Regions from separate parts of the Variovorax sp. GW458-11-26-14-LB1 genome, predicted to be linked through region 1. Evidence: predicted binding sites of a transcription regulator. Region 1 holds the regulator's gene; the other holds the start of a gene.
What was found. The regulator sigma-54, encoded in region 1, starts transcription at its own class of promoters, with help from an activator protein. The targets are predictions, from matches to a motif close to TGGCANGNAANCTGCTTT.
Positions count from the first base shown of each region.

Region 2: the regulator sigma-54 is predicted to act here: its motif matches at 1,824-1,841, upstream of AC07YS_RS11235 (TorF family putative porin).

Region 1 covers NZ_JBWKYW010000028.1:17,965-21,169, reverse strand. The annotation lists gene lptB (LPS export ABC transporter ATP-binding protein) at 1-363, shown strand, start outside; gene rpoN (RNA polymerase factor sigma-54) at 381-1,976, shown strand; gene AC07YS_RS18730 (phospholipase D family protein) at 1,987-3,205, shown strand, end outside.
Region 2 covers NZ_JBWKYW010000013.1:11,082-14,286, reverse strand. The annotation lists gene AC07YS_RS11245 (tetratricopeptide repeat protein) at 1-627, shown strand, start outside; partial or broken gene AC07YS_RS11240 (YifB family Mg chelatase-like AAA ATPase) at 789-1,667, opposite strand; gene AC07YS_RS11235 (TorF family putative porin) at 1,885-2,751, shown strand; gene glnK (P-II family nitrogen regulator) at 2,822-3,160, shown strand; gene AC07YS_RS11225 (ammonium transporter) at 3,190-3,205, shown strand, end outside.

The sequences.
Region 1 (3,205 bases):
CTGGCCGACCTGCGCGTGGACCACCTGCGCGATTCGCCCGCGCTCGCGCTGTCGGGCGGCGAGCGCCGCCGCGTCGAGATCGCGCGCGCGCTGGCCACGCAGCCGCGCTTCATCCTGCTGGACGAGCCCTTCGCCGGCATCGACCCGATCGCGGTGATCGAGATCCAGCGGATCATCAGCTTCCTGAAAGAGCGCGGCATCGGCGTGCTCATCACCGACCACAACGTGCGTGAGACGCTGGGCATCTGCGATCACGCGTTCATCATCAGCGACGGGCACGTGCTGGCACAAGGCACACCCTCGGAGATCGTCGACAACGCCGAGGTACGCAGGGTGTACCTGGGCGAGCACTTCCGCATGTAAGGGAGGGTCGCGTCTCCATGAAGCAAGGGCTGTCCCTTCGCGTCTCGCAGCATCTGGCGCTGACGCCACAGCTGCAGCAGTCCATTCGCCTGCTCCAGCTCTCCACGCTCGAACTGAGCCAGGAAGTGGAGCAGATGCTGGACGAGAACCCGTTCCTCGAACGCACCGCGGAAGAAGCGGCGCGCGAGGAGTTCGGGCTGGACACGGCCGACGCGCCGGTGCCGCGCGACGACGCGGGCGAGGGCGAGGCCGAGGCCGAGTTCACGCCGTCCGCCGCCAGCACTTCCTCCACGTCCAGCGACACCACCACCTCGACCCCCGACACCGACGGCCCCGCCGCCGAGATCGCCGAGCGTGAGCCCGACTGGGAAGGCGACGGCACCGTCGACATGGCGCCCGACGACAGCGAGTGGGGCAGCGATGCGCCCGCGCGCCAGAACAACCTGGGCGACGACGAGCGGGCCGATGCCACCGAACTCGCGCGCAGCCAGGAATCGCTGCAGTCCTTCCTGCACCGCCAGGCGCTGAGCCTGCGGCTCAATGAAAACGACTGCGCCGCGCTGCGCTTCCTGATCGAGTCGCTCAACGACGACGGCTACCTCGAAGACTCGCTGCCCGCGCTGGCTTCGGGCCTGGCGGGCGACGACAACGACCAGTTCGACGACCTCGTGCACCACTTCCAGGTGGCGCTGGGCCTGCTGCAGAGCCTGGAGCCGGTGGGCGTCGGCGCGCGCGACCTCGGCGAATGCCTGAGCATCCAGCTGAAGGCGCTCGCCAGCGAAGACGAGACCGAGGCCGAAGCGCTCATCCGCAAGACCGCCATCGCGATCTGCAAGCAGCCCATGGAGCTGCTCGCGCGGCGCGACTTCAAGCGCCTGGCCACGCTCACGCGCACCAACGAAGAGCTGGTGCGCTCGGCGCTGCAGATCATTGCGCGCCTGGAGCCCAAGCCGGGCCGCCGCTTTGTCGACGTCGAACGCAACATCGTCATCCCCGACGTGATCGTCACCAAGACCGGGCGCGGCACCAACGTGAAGTTCCGCGTCATGCTCAACCCCGAGGTCATGCCGCGCCTGCGCGTGCACGACATCTACGCCGGCGCGCTCAAGTCGCACAAGGGCGAGGGCAGCCAGGCGCTGTCGCAGCGGCTGCAGGAGGCGCGCTGGTTCATCAAGAACATCCAGCAGCGCTTCGACACCATCCTGCGCGTGAGCAACGCCATCGTCGAGCGCCAGAAGAGCTACTTCGTGCACGGCGAGCTGGCGATGCGCCCGCTGGTGCTGCGCGAGATCGCCGACGAGCTGGGCCTGCACGAGTCGACCATCTCGCGCGTGACCACCGCCAAGTACATGGCCACGCCCTTCGGCACGGTCGAGCTGAAGTACTTCTTCGGCTCGGCGTTGGGCACCGAGACCGGTGGCAATGCGTCGAGCACCGCGGTGCGCGCGCTGATCAAGCAGTTCGTGAGTTCCGAGAGCATCAAGAAGCCGCTGTCCGACAGCCAGATTTCCGAGATGCTGAAAGAGCAGGGCATCGAGTGCGCGCGCCGCACCGTCGCCAAGTACCGCGAAGCCTTGCGCATCGCACCGGCCAACCTGCGCAAGGCTCTGTAGAAAGCCCACGATGACCCGTCGCCTGCTGTCGCGCTGGGGGCATTGGGTGGTCGCCCTCGTGGCTGCATCGCTGTTCGCCGGTTGTGCCACCTTGCCCGACGAGGCGCCGCGTCCGCCTACCAAAGCGATGGCCGTCTCGGCCGACACCGCGCTCGGCAAGATCGCGCTGGCCTCGCAGCCCGACCCCGACCTCAGCGGCTTTCGCCTGATGCCCGGCGGCGACTTCGCCTTCGACACGCGGCTGCAGCTGGCGCGCCGCGCGCAGCGCACGCTCGACGTGCAGTACTACCAGATCGAGAACGACGAGACCGGCCGCTACCTGTTGCGCACCCTGCGCGATGCGGCCCAGCGCGGCGTGCGCGTGCGCCTGTTGATGGACGACCTGTACACGTCCGGCGAAGACGAGCTGCTGCTCGGCCTGGCCGCCACGCCGAACGTGGAGCTGCGCCTGTTCAACCCGTTCCCGGCCGGGCGTGGCAGCCTGCTCAAGCGCTTCACCGCATCGCTGTTCGACTTCAGCCGCGTCAACCGCCGCATGCACAACAAGCTCTTCATCGCCGACGGCGCGATGGCCGTGGCGGGCGGGCGCAACATCGGCAACCAGTACTTCCGCCGCACCACTGGCCCGAACTTCATCGACCTCGACACCTTCGTCACGGGCGCGCTGATCCCGCGCCTGGGCGTGCTGTTCGACCAGTACTGGAACAGCCCGCACGTGCGCCCGATCGGCGCGGTCGTGCACACCGACCTGCCGCGCGAGGAACTGCAGCGCCGCTTCGACGCCGCCACCGGCCCCGACACCACGCCGCCGCCGCCCAAACCCGCGCCCAACGACCTGCTCGGCTACAGCCCGGTGGCCGACGACCTCGACGCCGGCAAGCTCGGCCTGATCTGGACCACCGCCGAGGCGTATGCCGATTCACCCGACCGCGTGATCGGCAAGACTGCGTCGTACGGCGGCGTGCCGCTGCTCGACGTGGACAGCGTGCGCTACAACGTGGTCGAGCAGATGCGCCGCGCGCGCAGCGAGGTGACGCTGGTCTCGCCCTACCTGATCCCGGGCGCGTCGGGGCTGGAGGTGATGCGCGAGATCCGCGGGCGCAACGTGAAGATCAGCGTGGTCACCAACTCGCTCGCCGCCACCGACGAGCCGCTCGTGCACACCGCCTACCGCCGCTACCGCGCCGACATGCTGGCGCTGGGCGCCGAGCTGCACGAGCTGAGTTCCG
Region 2 (3,205 bases), on a different contig from region 1:
AGTATCCCTTTCTGGGACCGATATCTAACGGTGCATCCGAACTGTCCCCGCGGAGTGGGAGAGCGGTTGTTGAGCAAGCTGTACCTCCGGTCGGAAGGTCGAGCAGCAGACATGACCTATCTCGCGTTCAAGACTGAATTCGAGACCGGTATCCGGCATCTGCAGGGCGAGGCCGCCGCCCTCCTGTGGGATCGTCTGGGGCACTGGGCGCAGGAAGACGAAAACTGGGAGGAGGCGCAGCGGTGCTTCCGGGTCGCATATGAACTCGCGGGCGGGCACTATGGCTACTGCCTCGGCACGGCGCTGAATTTTCTCGATCGCCCCGAGGAGAGCTTGCCGCTTCTGTTGCCACAAGCTGAGACGATTCAACCGGATGATCTGAGTTGGTACCAGGTCGCAGTAGCCTATGAGAAATTGGGGCGCATTCGCGAGTCGATCGATGCCTACTTGCGGTGCATCGCGTTGAATCCCGACTGCGCATCGGCGTGGTTCAACATGGGCGGCGTGCATTGGAACGCCAGAGAGCCGGAAGAGGCAAGTCGCGTGTGGAAGGCGGCAGTGGATAGATTTCCAGATCACAAGCTAGCGGCTTTGCTCCGCCGCGAGCTTCCCTCAGTCCTTCGCTAGCGCAGCCGGAAGGCCACTCTAGAGCACTCGAATCTGTATGTTCATACAGAGCCTGGGCCCAGTTTTGGAGGCCTCTTCCGAGGCTGTTCTCATTTAAATCCTGAAGAAGCCGCAGATTCGCATTTATTTAAATGCGTTCGCGTTTTTCGACCGCGCTTACAGCCGCCGCCCACCAACGCCACCGCGCTCGCCGTGTGGTGCGGCGTGGCTGTCGGGCGGCTCATCCAGCGCTCGGGCGCCAGCCGGCCGTCGAGGCTGGCGATGGCTGCGCTTTCCAGTGCCTCGTCCACGTTCATCGGCGGCAGCAGGCCGGCGAAGCGGTGCGCCAGCATCGACTTGCCCGAGCCCGGCTCGCCCACCATCAGCAGGCTGTGGCCGCCGGCTGCGGCGATCTCGAGCGCGCGCTTGGCGCCCGTGTGGCCCTTGACGTCGGCCAGGTCGGCATAGCGCGGGGCGCCGTCGCCGGGCGCGGCGCGCACGCGGGTCCAGCCGTCGTCGGTCGCGTCGACGGGCCCGCCGCCGCCGGCGACGAACTGGCGCACCACGTCGAGCAGGTGCCGGGCGCCGTACACCTGCGCACCGGGCACCAGCGCGGCCTCCTGGGCGCTGTCCAGGGGCAGCACCAGCCGCACGGCCGTGCCTTGCGTGTAGGTGGCCACGGCCATCGCGAGCGCGCCGCGCACGGGCCGCAGTTCGCCCGACAGCGACAGCTCGCCGGCGAACTCGTGGCCGGCGAGGCGGGCGTTCTCGATCTGCCCGCTGGCCGCGAGGATGCCCAGCGCGATGGGCAGGTCGAAGCGGCCCGAATCCTTCGGCAGGTCGGCGGGCGCCAGATTGACCACGATCTTCTTGTTGGTCGGAAATTCGAGCCCGGCGTTCTGGATCGCCGAGCGCACGCGCTCGCGCGCCTCCTTGACCTCGGTCTCGGCCAGCCCGACCAGCGTGAAGCTCGGCAGGCCGTTCGCCAGATGCACCTCGACCGTGACGGCGGCGGCCTCCAGGCCGAGCAAGGCGCGGCTTTGCACCAAAGACAGACTCATTTTTCTCCCTCTCCCCAAGTTGGTGCGCCTGCGACGTGCAAGCCCAGGACCGTGCAGCGTGCAAGCGTGTGCAACTGCCGGAAACAGGGCTTGTAACGATTTGGCGCTCATCGCCGGACACCTGCGCCCTCTGGCCGGGGCGGTATTCGTGCAGTTTGGCACGCTCCCTGCTTTGAGGGTGCTCAGGTCCAACAACACACTTGCGAGGAGTTCCCTGATGACGCACCGTACCGCCGCCCAGGCGTTGATCGTTCTGGCCACTGCACTGACCGCCTCGGGCGCCGCCATGGCCCAGGCCGCCGACGCCGCCGCACCGGCGCCCGCGCCCCTGCTCACGGGCAATGTCTCGCTGACCACGAACTACAAGTTCCGCGGCCAGGACCAGGACATGATCGGCAAGAACGACTACGCCAAGACCAAGGGCTTCAAGCCCGCCATCCAGGGCGGCTTCGACTACGCCTTCGGCGACAGCGGCTTCTACGTCGGCAACTGGAACTCCAGCGTCAACTGGCTCAAGGGCAACAGCATCGAGAGCGACCTGTACGGCGGCTACAAGTTCAAGGCCGGCCCGGTCGACATGGACGTGGGTGCGCTCACCTACATCTACCCGGGCAACTCGGTGGGCAACACCACCGAGCTGTACGTGGGCGCCACCTACGCCAACGACAGCTTCGGCTCGTTCACGGCCAAGTACTCGCACACCGTGTCCAAGGACTACTTCGGCTACGCCGGTGCCAAGACCGGCTCGGGCCTGAAGGGCCGCAACACCGGCTACCTGAACCTGGCCTACAGCAAGGAGATCGTGCCCAAGGTCACGCTCAAGGCCGCCGTCGGCTTCACCAACATGTCCAGCGACATCCGCAGCCTGGGCTACAAGAGCTACGTGGACTACAACATCGGCGCCACCTACGACTTCGGCAGCGGCCTGACGCTCACCGGCTCGGTGCAGGGCGCCAACAAGAAGTCCAACTACCAGGTCGTGGCCTACCCGGGTATCGAGATCCCCGACTTCGGCACCTTCGGCACCACCTACTACTCGCCCAACAAGGCACGCTTCATCCTCACGCTGACGAAGACGCTGTAATCGACACAACAACCAGGCGCGGCCCACGTTGCCGCGCCGCCTTTCATCCATCCAGAAGGAGCAACTCATCATGAAGCTGGTCACAGCCATCATCAAACCGTTCAAGCTCGACGAGGTGCGCGAAGCGCTCTCGGCCATCGGCGTGCAGGGCATCACCGTCACGGAAGTGAAGGGCTTCGGTCGCCAGAAGGGCCACACCGAGCTGTACCGCGGCGCCGAGTACGTGGTCGACTTCCTGCCCAAGGTGAAGATCGAGGCGGCCATCTCCGACGAGCTGGTCGACCGCGTGATCGAGGCCGTGGAAGGCGCCGCGCGCACCGGGAAGATCGGCGACGGCAAGATCTTTGTCTACAACCTCGAGCAGGTCGTGCGCATCCGCACCGGCGAAACGGGCCGCGAAGCCCTCTGATCGAGTCCTGGCCCGAAAGAACAACGACTATGAAAAAACTTCTTG